One region of the Pontibacillus sp. ABV4_188 genome, then DNA from elsewhere that is predicted to be linked to it. Evidence: a T-box and tRNA genes for the amino acid it is inferred to sense, from the RefSeq annotation. Region 1 holds a T-box; the other holds one or more tRNA genes.
What was found. A T-box is a leader RNA that pairs with one kind of tRNA and senses whether it is charged. The one in region 1 lies ahead of ileS (isoleucine--tRNA ligase), so its partner is inferred to be a tRNA-Ile.
Positions count from the first base shown of each region.

Region 2: it encodes a tRNA-Ile, which carries the amino acid that the T-box ahead of ileS (isoleucine--tRNA ligase) is inferred to sense. The anticodon was not compared.

Region 1 covers NZ_CM149975.1:1,722,959-1,730,157, reverse strand. Annotated here, with positions in the region: gene ACYX4O_RS08800 (RluA family pseudouridine synthase) at 1-485, opposite strand, end outside; gene lspA (signal peptidase II) at 482-946, opposite strand; gene ileS (isoleucine--tRNA ligase) at 1,155-3,908, opposite strand; T-box leader at 3,995-4,227, opposite strand; gene ACYX4O_RS08785 (DivIVA domain-containing protein) at 4,277-4,792, opposite strand; gene ACYX4O_RS08780 (YlmH family RNA-binding protein) at 4,943-5,716, opposite strand; gene ACYX4O_RS08775 (YggT family protein) at 5,829-6,095, opposite strand; gene ACYX4O_RS08770 (cell division protein SepF) at 6,104-6,565, opposite strand; gene ACYX4O_RS08765 (YggS family pyridoxal phosphate-dependent enzyme) at 6,581-7,199, opposite strand, start outside.
Region 2 covers NZ_CM149975.1:252,982-260,180, forward strand. Annotated here, with positions in the region: gene ACYX4O_RS01440 (Tex family protein) at 1-2,074, shown strand, start outside; gene cmpA (cortex morphogenetic protein CmpA) at 2,091-2,204, opposite strand; gene ACYX4O_RS01450 (SprT family protein) at 2,322-2,768, shown strand; tRNA gene ACYX4O_RS01455 (tRNA-Asn) at 3,049-3,123, shown strand; tRNA gene ACYX4O_RS01460 (tRNA-Ser) at 3,126-3,216, shown strand; tRNA gene ACYX4O_RS01465 (tRNA-Glu) at 3,227-3,301, shown strand; tRNA gene ACYX4O_RS01470 (tRNA-Asp) at 3,312-3,388, shown strand; tRNA gene ACYX4O_RS01475 (tRNA-Gln) at 3,396-3,470, shown strand; tRNA gene ACYX4O_RS01480 (tRNA-Lys) at 3,481-3,556, shown strand; tRNA gene ACYX4O_RS01485 (tRNA-Leu) at 3,574-3,658, shown strand; tRNA gene ACYX4O_RS01490 (tRNA-Leu) at 3,712-3,798, shown strand; tRNA gene ACYX4O_RS01495 (tRNA-Arg) at 3,887-3,963, shown strand; tRNA gene ACYX4O_RS01500 (tRNA-Pro) at 3,975-4,051, shown strand; tRNA gene ACYX4O_RS01505 (tRNA-Gly) at 4,068-4,141, shown strand; tRNA gene ACYX4O_RS01510 (tRNA-Ile) at 4,152-4,228, shown strand; rRNA gene ACYX4O_RS01515 (16S ribosomal RNA) at 4,339-5,901, shown strand; rRNA gene ACYX4O_RS01520 (23S ribosomal RNA) at 6,183-7,199, shown strand, end outside.

The DNA of each region.
Region 1 (7,199 bases):
GAAAGCTGTTCTGCTAAAGATGTGTGAGCTTTATCGTTCTTCGCAACCATTAAAAGACCACTTGTATCTTTATCTATTCGATGAACAATACCTGGTCTCATAACTCCATTAATACCTGATAAATCTTGACAATGATGGAGCAGAGCATTTACAAGTGTACCCTTACTATGACCAGCAGAAGGATGTACGACCATCCCTTTAGGCTTGTTCACTACAATTACATCTTCGTCTTCATATACGACGTTTACAGGAATGTCTTCTGGTAATACTTCCATTGGTTCTGGTTCTGGAATATCCCAGGACAAGACATCTCCTTCTTGACATTTATAGTTACTCTTGTGGTGGGCACCGTTAACCGTTACGAATTGATCCTTCACCCATGCTTGTACTTGAGCACGAGATGCATCTTCGTTTAAAGCTGTTAATACTTTATCTAATCTCTCATTATGTTCTTCTTGTGTTACATGGTGGGTGTTTAAACTCATTTTGCGCTTCCTTTCTTCCGTTCATCTATAATTGTAGCTATAAAGACAAGTCCTACTCCGACAACTAGCGCAGAATCAGCTACGTTGAAAATCGGAAAATCATAGCTGCCAATGTAAACATCGAGGAAATCTACGACTTCTTTTCTAAAGACACGGTCGATAAAATTCCCAACAGCACCGCCTAAGATTAGCCCGAGAGAAATTCCAAGCAATGGGTTATCTTTCGTATACTTTTGTATGTAATAAATTACAAAAGCAATAACGAATGCTGTAATGATATAGAAAAACCAAAACTGTCCTTCTAGCATCCCCCATGCTGCTCCTTTATTACGGTGAGACGTAATATAAAAAACATCTTCAATTACAGGGATACTTTCTAGCAATTTCATTTGTGTATCAATAATCCATTTCGTCAGCTGATCAATAAGTATGATCACAATCGCCAAAACGTAATACCACAAAACATGTTCCTCCGTTCTACACAAACTATTCCTTTAGCATTTTACCACACTTCTAAGGAACGTGCGCGAAAATCATGATTCAAGTATGGTAGCGGTCATATGTTGAGTATAATATGATCCATTAAAAATTCATTTCCAACGGATAAATTTAAAGGCTAATGAAAAACCTGCCTCCGCCACACGGCGAAGACAGGCAGTAAACGAACTCTTATGCTTTATAGTTCTCTTCAACAACAGAAGCACAGCGTGGGCAAAGTTCTGGATGAGCTTCGCTTGCGCCGATTTCTTCTGAAACAACCCAGCAACGTTGGCATTTCTCACCTGGGTGAGCTTGCACAAGAACAGATACGTGATCATATTCTTTGGCTTCTGATGCCGTTTCAGCAACTGTAGCTCCTGATACAATTAATAGTTGTTCTAAGTGATCGACACTTTCTAGAAGCTGTTTTGTTTGTTCATCTTTTGGAACAATTGTTACGTGAGCTTCTAATGACTTACCGATTACTTTGTCAGCACGTGCTTCTTCTAGTGCTTTTAAGACATCGTCACGAACGTCCATGAAGTGATCCCATTTCGCTTTCAGAGCTTCATGATCTTTAACTTCTTGAACTTCCGGAAGATCTGTTAGCTGAACACTCGCCTCTTGTACGCCAGGAATGTGTTGGTAAACCTCATCCGCTGTGTGAGAAAGGATTGGCGATAGAAGTTTTGTAAGAGACGTCACCATTTCATAGTAAACCGTTTGAATACTACGACGACGGGCATCATCTTTTGCTTCAATGTAAAGAATATCTTTCGCAAAGTCCAAGTAGAACGAGCTCAAATCAATCGTACAGAAGTTATGAACCGCATGATAGATCGTAGAGAACTCATACTCATCGTAAGCCTTACGCACTGTGCTTGTTAGCTCTTGTAAGCGCAAGAACATATAACGATCTACTTCTTGAAGATTCTCTTGCTCAACGTAATTTGTCTTTGGATCAAAGTCATGTAAATTTCCTAGCAAGAAACGGAATGTATTACGGATCTTACGATAAACTTCTGATACTTGCTTCAAGATATCGTCTGATATACGTACGTCTGATTGATAGTCTGCGCTCGCAACCCATAGACGAAGGATATCTGCACCAAGCTGCTTCATCACTTTATCTGGAACAACTACATTCCCTACAGATTTACTCATCTTACGACCTTGGCCATCAAGAGCGAAGCCATGACTCAGAATACCTTTAAATGGTGCTTTCCCTGTTACAGCAACAGCTGTAGATAGAGAAGAATTGAACCAACCACGGTACTGATCAGAACCTTCTAAATAAAGGTCTGCCGGACGAGCAAGTTCATCACGTTCATGAAGAACGGCCTGATGAGAAGAGCCACTGTCGAACCAAACATCCATGATATCTTGTTCTTTAGTGAACGTTCCATTAGGACTGTGCTCTGATGTGAAACCTTCAGGAAGCAAGTCTTTTGCTTCACGCTCAAACCAAACGTTTGATCCATGTTCACGGAACAAGTCTGACACGTGTTGGATGGTTTCTTCTGTAATAATTGGAGTATTGTCTTCACCATAAAATACAGGAATAGGAACCCCCCACGCACGTTGACGGGAAATACACCAGTCTTCACGGTCACGAACCATGTTGTAAAGGCGCGTTTCGCCCCATGCAGGAGTCCACTTCGTTTGTTTGATTTCTTCTAGAATATCTTCACGGAAATCTTTAATAGAAGCGAACCACTGACTTGTTGCACGGAAGATTGTTGGCTTCTTCGTACGCCAATCATGTGGATAAGAGTGTGTGATAAACGTTAGGTCTAATAAAGCACCTACTTCTTTTAACTTTTCTGTGATGTCTTTATTCGCTGCATCATAGAACATACCTTCATATCCTGGTGCTTCATCTGTGAAGTACCCTTTCTCGTCAACTGGACAAAGAACTTCAAGTCCATATTGTTTACCTACCCAGAAGTCATCTTCCCCGTGTCCTGGTGCTGTGTGTACACAACCAGTACCAGCGTCTGTCGTAACGTGGTCACCAAGCACGACAAGAGAAGTGCGTTCATAAAGGGGATGCTGTGCTTCTACACGCTCAAGTTCGCTTCCCTTATATGTCTTAACAATTTCAGGATTTGACCACTCAAGAGCTTCTGCAACTTCATCAATTAATTTCTCAGCAATGATATAGTTACCGCTATCTACTTTCACTTTTACATAGTTTAATTCAGGATGAACGGCAATACCTTGGTTAGCCGGAATCGTCCAAGGTGTAGTCGTCCAGATAACAAACGTTTCATCTCCATCTAAAACGCCGTTTGTTTCTTTAACATCAAAACCAACGTAAATAGAAGCAGATCGCTTATCTTGATACTCAATTTCCGCTTCAGCTAATGCTGATTCAGAAGAAGGACTCCAGTAGACTGGTTTTTTACCTTTATAAATGTACCCTTTGTTTGCCATTGTTCCAAAGACTTCAATTTGGGCAGCTTCATAATCTTTGTTTAACGTGATATAAGGGTTTTCCCAGTCACCGCGTACACCAAGTTGCTTGAATTGATGACGCTGGTTATCGACTTGTTTTAACGCATATTCAGCGCATTTTTCACGAAATTCAGCGACCGTCATCTTCTTACGGTTAACTTTCTTTTTCGCTAGTGCTTGCTCAATCGGAAGGCCATGCGTATCCCAGCCTGGAACGTAAGGCGCATGAAACCCTGCCATAGATTTATAACGAACAATAAAGTCTTTCAATACTTTATTTAGCGCGTGACCCATGTGAAGGTCACCATTGGCATATGGAGGGCCATCATGAAGTACGAATAGCGGGCGTCCTTCTGTACGCTCTTGTACTTTTTCATAAATATTCATGTCTTCCCATTGTTGTTGCATTTTAGGCTCACGATTCGGAAGGTTCCCTCGCATAGGAAACTCCGTCTTAGGCATGAGCAAGGTGTCTTTATAGTTCATTAAACCGTTCCTCCTTCATAAGTTCAGCATAGTCAATTTGCTATGGACTGATACCTTAAAAAAAACAAAAAAGACCCTCTCATCCCAGAAGGGACGAGAAGGTCTCGCGGTACCACCCTTATAGATTAAAAGACATATGGCGTCTTTAAATAATCCACTCTAGCATTCGTAACGTGAATGAAACGCCTCTATTTACAAATAAGATCAATAGAGGTACTCGAGGGTGATCTTCCAAAATAACATCTGACTCAGGCTTCCACCATCCCTGATTCGCTTTCTCAGATTATCTATTTCGTACTGTCCCTGTCATCATATGTGTATATTGATGTAGTTCTGTTAATGAATTATATGTAAAAATAGCTTAAGCGTCAAGAGTTATTTTCGGCTAGCTCTTTTTCATATTCTGTTTCTTCTTCAATCTCCTCATTAAACAGTTCATCCCAGTCATCCGTTTCTAACATGTCAAGCTGTGCTTCTACCATCATCTTTAGACGTGTTCGGAACACTTTAGCTTGTTTTTTCAGTTCTTCAACTTCTAATGAGATTCGGCGAGATTTCGATAATGCTTCATTTATGATACGATCAGCATTTTTCTCAGCTTCTTTTAAGATAAGCTTGGACTCTTTGTTAGCATGTCCCTTCACTTCTTCTGCTGTTTCCTGAGCTACAAGAATTGATTTATTCAACGTTTCTTCTATATTACTAAAGTGACCAAGCTTTTCTTCAAGCTGGCTAGCTTTCTCCTCTAAGTTCTTCTTCTCACGAATAACTGATTCATAGTCTTTAATGACCTGATCAAGAAATTCATTGACCTCGTCTTCATCATATCCTCTAAACCCACGCGTAAACTCTTTGTTATGGATGTCTAATGGTGTAAGTGCCACTAGGGCCACCTCCTTTTATAAATAAATATACACATTTCTTCAGTAAGCTATAAATTCGACAAAACCTCACTAAATCCTTCTCATTTCTACAAGTATTCATGTAAATTTATCGAAAAAAGAGAGAATGATCTTTTTGCCCTCTATACTTTATTATTTTAACACAGCCGTTACAATTCGCCATTTATCTTTTTTAGTTTTACCTTCAATTTCTTTCACAACACTACGACCTTTCCCTCTTAGGGAGATAAGGTCTCCTGCTTCTAAAGAGAAAGAAGGGTCTTCTACTGTACGAAAATTCACCTTAACAGCTCCCTTATCAATAAATAAAGCTGCTTTTTGTCTAGAAATGTTGTAGATCTCTTTCACCATAACATCTAAACGCAGAGATGATACAGTTCCAGATTGCTCTTGCCAAGTTTCTTGTGTTTCGAGAACTTCTTCAAAGGGGCGTTCTTCAAACGAAACCCCGGCTTTTTTAATACCTGTAAGATTCATCTTAACGTAATCAGCAATTTCACTTGCTAAAAGAATTTGAATTTGTGTATCCGTTACGATTAAGTCCCCTAACTTATTGCGTTTAATACCTAAAGACATAAAAGCCCCAAGGACATCTCTATGCTCAAGTGTAACGAACTTACTCGGATAACTTGCTTCTAGTAAAGTTACGCCAAACGCTTCTTCCTCAGGATTTTCATAGAAGGGAGCTAATATAAGGCGTTTACGTTCTGCTGATGCATATCCTCCAAATTCCCTTAACACAAAATCTTCATTGTGACCGATAATAGAACGGAATATGTACTGCTCTCTTGGGTCTAGAAAGTCACTTACTTTCCTTTCATAGCGTGAAGCCACTTCGTCCTGCCATGATAGCACTTGATCGATAAAGGGTTGTTCCTCTTTACGGAAATGCTGATAGATGTCCATCACATTCACCTACTTAATCTATAAAATAAGGATGTCTAGTAAGAACTTCTTCCCTAATCATTAAGAGGAAAGTTCCCTATAGACATCCCATAATCGATTGATTTCTTATGGATTATACTAAAATATTATACAATACTGGTAATCCGTATAACTGAGCAATATTTAAAGCGAAAATCGCTACTATAGGCGAAATATCAATCATTCCAAGTGGTGGAATAATCTTTCGGAACGGCTCTAGATACGGCTCGCAAATCGCACTTAGAAATCGACCGATAGAAGAATCTCGTGCACCAGGGAACCAGGACATTAAGATGTAACCGATAAGCGCATAAAAATATGCTGAAAGCGCAAAGCTTAAAAATTCAAAAATAATCCCTATCAAATTGTCTACCACCTTTTCTCGTATTCATCATCACTAGCAAACATTTCCGAAATATTTCCAGAAACATCTACATTATCGGGCGTGCACAAAAAGGTTTGTGAGCCCAGCTTTTGCATATCCCCACCTATAGCATAAACGGTTCCACTTAAAAAATCTACAATGCGTTTTGCCTGATGATGATCGACTCGCTGCAAATTGATAACAACTGCTTTACGATTGACTATATTGTCAGCAATCTCTTGTGCTTCATTATACGTTCTTGGCTCTAGTAGGACAACTTTAGAAGCAGGTTGTACACTTTTTAAACTAACTACATTTTGCTTTTTCTCTTCTTTAGTCTGTGCTTCTCGTTGTTTAGGATGACTTCTCTGGTCCATTTCTTCCTCTTCATCATCCACATATTCGTATTCATATTCATATTCATCTTCTAAAGCGAAAATTTTCTTAACACTTTTCATGAATCCCATGATTCTTCACCTCTTTTATTGATCCTCACGACCGACTAACTTCGAGCCAATGCGTACATGGGTCGCGCCTTCTTCAATGGCAATCTGAAAATCATTACTCATCCCCATTGATAACCCATGACAAGGAGCATGAGCCCAATTTTTCTGTTCAACTTCTTCTTTTAATTCACGAAGTTCTCGGAACGTAGCTCTTAAGCGCTCCTCATCTTTACTATGAGGGGCCATTGTCATAAGTCCTTCTACCACAATATTGTCATAGTCTGACAAACGCTCAATAAATGAAAGAACTTCATCAGGAGATAATCCATGCTTTGATTCTTCTCCACTAACATTAACTTGCACGAAACAAGAAATTTTTTGTTTAGCACGCTTATGAATCTCTTTAGCTAACGATAATCTGTCTAAAGAATGAATCATCGTTATAGTGTCGATTACATTCTTAACTTTCCTAGATTGTAAAGATCCAATAAAGTGCCATTTTGCTTTTGGTCCGATAGAATTATACTTTTCCTGTAACCCTTCTAATCGGTTCTCACCTAAATGTATAATCCCAGCATTTACTGCTTCTTGAGCTCGTTCGATAGATACGTATTTGGTTACTCCAATAACCGTAACCTCTGATAGTTCTCTCCCG
Region 2 (7,199 bases), 1.5 Mb from region 1:
CGAAGGGAACACGGTCCCTTTCATTGCCAGGTATCGAAAAGAGCAAACGAACGGATTAGACGAAGTACAGATCAATACCATTCAAGAAAAGTGGGAATACGGACAGAATCTATCGAAAAGGAAAGAAGAGGTTGTTCGTTTAATTGAAGAGCAAGGGAAATTGACAGAGGAGCTTCGTTCAGAAATCCTTCAAGCTCAACAGTTACAGAAGGTGGAAGACCTTTATAGGCCATATAAGCAGAAGCGTCGAACAAAAGCGACTGTTGCAAAAGAAAAAGGGCTGGAGCCATTGGCGCTTGCAATCTGGAACCACGAGAACCTTCATTTATCAAATGAGGCAGAGCGATATTTTTCAGAAGAACACGAATTACATACGATTGATGATGTGCTTGCAGGAGTGAATGATATCATTGCTGAATGGATTTCAGATGAACCTTCCTACAGGGACTACATCAGAACCAAAACATTTGAAAAAGGTACAATTGCGTCTGTCGATAAGGATAAAGAATTGGATGAGAAAAGTATCTTTGAAATGTACTATGATTATTCAGAACCTGTACGATCCATCGCATCACACCGTGTTCTTGCTCTTAACCGTGGTGAGAAAGAGGGAGTGCTTAAAGTTGGGATTGAGCCTCCTGTAGAGCTCGTGTTGGATTACTTGCACAGGAAGCTCGTTCCGAAACAAGCGGATGAGATCAACCAATTGTGGAAGGATGCAATTGAAGATTCTTATAAAAGGTTGATTCAACCTTCTGTAGAAAGAGAAGTGCGCACATCTCTTTCTGAAAGAGCAGAAGAACAAGCGATTGATGTCTTTTCAAAGAACTTAAAGAACTTATTGCTTCAGCCTCCGTTAAAGGGGCGTGCGGTGCTTGGAGTTGATCCAGCGTATCGAACTGGTTGTAAACTATCGGTTGTAGATGAAACGGGGAAAGTACAAGCCATTAAAGTCGTCTACCCGACACCTCCTAAAAACGATAAAAAAGGCGCAGAGAAAGTCATTCTTCAGCTGATGAAGGAATACCCAATCGAGCTAGTTGCGATCGGCAATGGGACAGCTTCTAGAGAAACGGAACAAATTATCGCTGATATGATTCAGAACAATGAATTAGACATTGCATACATGATCGTAAATGAAGCAGGAGCAAGTGTATATTCAGCTTCCAAGTTAGCCCGTGAAGAGTTTCCTGATTTACAAGTAGAAGAGCGGAGTGCTGTATCTATTGCCCGCCGCGTGCAAGACCCACTAGCTGAATTAGTAAAGATTGATCCTAAGAGTATTGGTGTAGGGCAGTACCAACATGACGTAACGCAGAAGAAATTAAATCAATCATTAACGTTCGTTGTAGAGACAACGGTAAACCAGGTTGGTGTGAATGCCAATACGGCTTCTCCTTCTTTACTTCAATATGTATCAGGCCTTAGCAAAACGGTTGCAAATAATATTGTGAAGACAAGAGAAGAGCAAGGGAAGTTTACAAATCGCAATCAGCTAAAGAAAATCCCTCGCCTTGGAGCTAAAACATATGAACAGAGTATAGGTTTCTTAAGGTTACCTGATGGGGATGAACCGTTAGACCGTACACCTATTCACCCTGAGAGTTATAAAGCTACGAAAGAATTGCTGAAGAAGATGGGATGTTCTGTAGAAGACCTTGGAACAGATAAACTAAATGACCAGGTTAAGAACCTAAATGTAAACGAGGCTGCTAGTCAACTAGAGATTGGTGTTCCTACACTCCAAGATATACTAGAAGCTTTAGTTCAGCCTGGCCGTGACCCTCGTGATGACTTACCAACTCCTTTATTAAAGAAAGACGTTCTTTCAATGGAGGATTTAAGACAAGGCATGGAGCTACAAGGTACAGTGCGTAATGTCGTAGACTTTGGCGTATTTGTAGACATTGGAGTAAAACAAGATGGTTTGGTGCATATCTCTAAACTTGCTAAACGCTTTGTTAAACATCCATTAGATGTTGTGGCAGTTGGAGATGTCGTAACGGTTTGGGTTGAAGATGTAGATAAGAAAAAAGAACGGATTGCTCTATCTATGCTAGGACCAGCTGAATAATAGAAGGAAGCACTGCTTACGAGCAGTGTTTTTTTCTATAGAAATACCAACACTGATTAAGCATCTTGATTTGATAAGAATTCTTTTCCTGGTATGCTTTCATCAGTTGTCGCTGTAACCAACTAGGCATAAAGAGCACCACCTTTCTGTTAATATGTAAAAAGCGATGTTGTCATTGAGAAAGGTATAAAGCGTTACTTTCATGTTATGCATACAAACGCCTATATGTGATAAAGGAGGGGAAACTATGGAAAATAAAGCGTTATGGAGATGGGTAGATCAGATCTCAAGAGAATGGTTTGGGAAGCCATATGAAGATGAGGTAATGATGAACAACCGTCTACGTACAACAGGTGGCCGTTACTTACCAGCTCACAGGAGAATTGAGCTGAATCCTAAATACCTATCAGAGTTAGGTGAAGAAGAATTTAAAGGGATAATCAAACATGAGTTATGCCACTATCACCTTCATATAGAAGGGAAGGGTTATCAACATCGTGACCCAGAATTTAGAGCCTTATTAAAAAGAACGGGGTCTCCGCGATTTTGTAAGGCGTTGCCTTCCCAATATAGAGAGCCTAACCATATCTATCAATGCAAGGAGTGTGGGTATACTTATAAACGACTAAAAAGGGTGAATACAACGAAGTATAGGTGCGGGAAATGCAAAGGGAAGTTAAAAAAGATAGAATAATGTATTGACCTTGGACGAGCCACGTGTTAAATTATTATAGCCGTCATCGATACGGCACTTTAACCGAATAACTGATTTTAATTTTTTTCGGGAATGTTATTGACACTCATTAAAATGTGTTGTAACATATAAAAGTCGCAAAGGAAAACAAAAAAGAACTCATTCAAACCGAATGAAATTCTTTAAAAAAATCCTTGCAAACAAAAACAATATCTGATAAAGTATTTAATTGTCGGCGAAACAAAACAAGCCGAAAAACAAATGCTTCATTAATTCTTATTCCAACGTAGCTCAGTGGTAGAGCTATCGGCTGTTAACCGATCGGTCGCAGGTTCGAATCCTGCCGTTGGAGCCAGTGGAGAAGTACTCAAGTGGCTGAAGAGGCGCCCCTGCTAAGGGTGTAGGTCGCGTAAGCGGCGCGAGGGTTCAAATCCCTCCTTCTCCGCCATTTCTTACCTGGCCCGTTGGTCAAGTGGTTAAGACACCGCCCTTTCACGGCGGTAACACGGGTTCGAATCCCGTACGGGTCACCATTTAGTTTTTGGTCCGGTAGTTCAGTTGGTTAGAATGCCTGCCTGTCACGCAGGAGGTCGCGGGTTCGAGTCCCGTCCGGACCGCCACTTATATTGGCCCATAGCCAAGCGGTAAGGCAACGGTTTTTGGTACCGTCATGCGCTGGTTCGAATCCAGCTGGGCCAGCCATTATTACGAAGAGCCATTAGCTCAGTTGGTAGAGCATCTGACTTTTAATCAGAGGGTCGGAGGTTCGAATCCTCCATGGCTCACCATTGTTTTTTCACACCGTGCGGGTGTGGCGGAATTGGCAGACGCGCTAGACTTAGGATCTAGTGTCTCTCGACGTGGGGGTTCAAGTCCCTCCACCCGCACCATTATTAATGCAAGCGATCTTCGCTAACAAGCGTGTAAAGCTCATAATTGATGAGCGGTCGTGGCGGAATGGCAGACGCGCTAGGTTGAGGGCCTAGTGGGGGTTCACCCCGTGGAGGTTCAAATCCTCTCGACCGCACCATTGAAGTCACAAAGAAATTTAAAAAAAGTTCTTGCATTGATAAAATAGACGTGATATAATAAATCTTGTCGCTTCAAAAAAACAACATGCGCCCGTAGCTCAATTGGATAGAGCGTTTGACTACGGATCAAGAGGTTAGGGGTTCGACTCCTCTCGGGCGCGCCATTTTCTTTCTGCGGGAAGTAGCTCAGCTTGGTAGAGCACATGGTTTGGGACCATGGGGTCGCAGGTTCGAATCCTGTCTTCCCGACCATCGGAAAACTTTATATGCGGGTGTAGTTTAGTGGTAAAACCTCAGCCTTCCAAGCTGATGTCGTGGGTTCGATTCCCATCACCCGCTCCATTATTAATATGGGCCTGTAGCTCAGTTGGTTAGAGCGCACGCCTGATAAGCGTGAGGTCGGTGGTTCAAGTCCACTCAGGCCCACCAGAAGAAACATTTGATCTTTGAAAACTGAACGAAACAACATGTAACGTCAATGTCTTTAAATTATTTTTTAAAGCCAGTAATCATTTATTTGATGCTAGGCAAACTCTAACTTTATGGAGAGTTTGATCTTGGCTCAGGACGAACGCTGGCGGCGTGCCTAATACATGCAAGTCGAGCGCGTGAATCAACATGATCCCTTCGGGGTGATTGTTGTGGATCGAGCGGCGGACGGGTGAGTAACACGTGGGCAACCTACCCATGAGATCGGGATAACTCCGGGAAACCGGAGCTAATACCGAATAACCCAGTGAACTGCATGGTTCACTGGTAAAAGGCGGTTTCGGCCGTCACTCATGGATGGGCCCGCGGCGCATTAGCTAGTTGGTAAGGTAACGGCTTACCAAGGCGACGATGCGTAGCCGACCTGAGAGGGTGATCGGCCACACTGGGACTGAGACACGGCCCAGACTCCTACGGGAGGCAGCAGTAGGGAATCTTCCGCAATGGACGAAAGTCTGACGGAGCAACGCCGCGTGAACGATGAAGGTCTTCGGATCGTAAAGTTCTGTTGTTAGGGAAGAACAAGTGCCAGAGGAAATGCTGGTACCTTGACGGTACCTAACCAGAAAGCCACGGCTAACTACGTGCCAGCAGCCGCGGTAATACGTAGGTGGCAAGCGTTGTCCGGAATTATTGGGCGTAAAGCGCGCGCAGGCGGTTTCTTAAGTCTGATGTGAAAGCCCACAGCTCAACTGTGGAGGGCCATTGGAAACTGGGGAACTTGAGTACAGAAGAGGAGAGTGGAATTCCACGTGTAGCGGTGAAATGCGTAGATATGTGGAGGAACACCAGTGGCGAAGGCGACTCTCTGGTCTGTAACTGACGCTGAGGCGCGAAAGCGTGGGTAGCAAACAGGATTAGATACCCTGGTAGTCCACGCCGTAAACGTTGAGTGCTAGGTGTTAGGGGGTTTCCGCCCCTTAGTGCTGAAGTTAACGCATTAAGCACTCCGCCTGGGGAGTACGGCCGCAAGGCTGAAACTCAAAAGAATTGACGGGGGCCCGCACAAGCGGTGGAGCATGTGGTTTAATTCGAAGCAACGCGAAGAACCTTACCAGGTCTTGACATCTTCCGCTATCCCTAGAGATAGGGAGTTCCCTTCGGGGACGGAATGACAGGTGGTGCATGGTTGTCGTCAGCTCGTGTCGTGAGATGTTGGGTTAAGTCCCGCAACGAGCGCAACCCCTAATCTTAGTTGCCAGCATTCAGTTGGGCACTCTAAGGTGACTGCCGGTGACAAACCGGAGGAAGGCGGGGATGACGTCAAATCATCATGCCCCTTATGACCTGGGCTACACACGTGCTACAATGGATGGTACAGAGGGCCGCGAGACCGCGAGGTCAAGCAAATCTCAAAAAACCATTCTCAGTTCGGATTGCAGGCTGCAACTCGCCTGTATGAAGCCGGAATCGCTAGTAATCGCAGGTCAGCATACTGCGGTGAATACGTTCCCGGGCCTTGTACACACCGCCCGTCACACCACGAGAGTTGGCAACACCCGAAGTCGGTGAGGTAACCTTTTTGGAGCCAGCCGCCGAAGGTGGGGCCAATGATTGGGGTGAAGTCGTAACAAGGTAGCCGTATCGGAAGGTGCGGCTGGATCACCTCCTTTCTAAGGATTATAACGGAAAGCGCAGGCGACTGATTAGGGTCGTACGGATAAGTGAGCTGTTCGGAAGTGGCGTTAGCCACTGCAGAATAGATCGCTTATCTCGCTAGACCCTAGTCGCCGGAGCTAGACACAATTTCGCGTTCATGTTTGTTTCGTTCGGTTTTGGAAGCTCAAATGCTTTCAAACAGTACCTTGAAAACTAGATAAGAATTAGACATCAAACCAACGTTAGATTTAACGTAAGCATCATTATGATGCGTCTTTTCACATTGATTTTAGATAGTTAAGTGAATAAGGGCGCACGGTGGATGCCTTGGCACTAGGAGCCGATGAAGGACGGGACTAACACCGATATGCTTCGGGGAGCCGTAAGTAGGCTATAATCCGGAGATTTCCGAATGGGGGAACCCACTACCCGTAATGGGGTAGGATCCTTAACTGAATACATAGGTTAAGGAAGGTAGACTCGGGGAACTGAAACATCTCAGTACCCGAAGGAAGAGAAAGCAAACGCGATTTCCTGAGTAGCGGCGAGCGAAACGGAATCAGCCCAAACCAGAGAGCTTGCTCTCTGGGGTTGTAGGACACTCCTTTGGAGTTATCAAGAAACAAGATAGATGAATGATCTGGAACGGTCAGCCGAAGAAGGTAACGGCCCTGTAGTCAAAATCTTGTTTCCTCCGGAGTGGATCCTGAGTACGGCGGAACACGAGGAATTCCGTCGGAATCCGGGAGGACCATCTCCCAAGGCTAAATACTCCCTAGTGACCGATAGTGAACCAGTACCGTGAGGGAAAGGTGAAAAGCACCCCGGGAGGGGAGTGAAATAGAACCTGAAACCGTGTGCCTACAAGTAGTTGGAGCCCGTTAATGGGTGACAGCGTACCTTTTGTAGAATGGACCGGCGAGTTACGATCCCATGCAAGGTTAAGATGAAAAATCGGAGCCGCAGCGAAAGCGAGTCTGAATAGGGCGAAATAGTATGTGGTCGTAGACCCGAAACCGTGTGATCTACCCATGTCCAGGGTGAAGGCCAGGTAACACTGGCTGGAGGCCCGAACCCACGCACGTTGAAAAGTGCGGGGATGAGGTGTGGGTAGCGGTGAAATGCCAATCGAACACGGAGATAGCTGGTTCTCTCCGAAATAGCTTTAGGGCTAGCCTCAAGGTAAGAGTCTTGGAGGTAGAGCACTGATTGGACTAGGGGCCCTCATCGGGTTACCGAATTCAGTCAAACTCCGAATGCCAACGACTCATCCTTGGGAGTCAGACTGCGAGTGATAAGGTCCGTAGTCGAG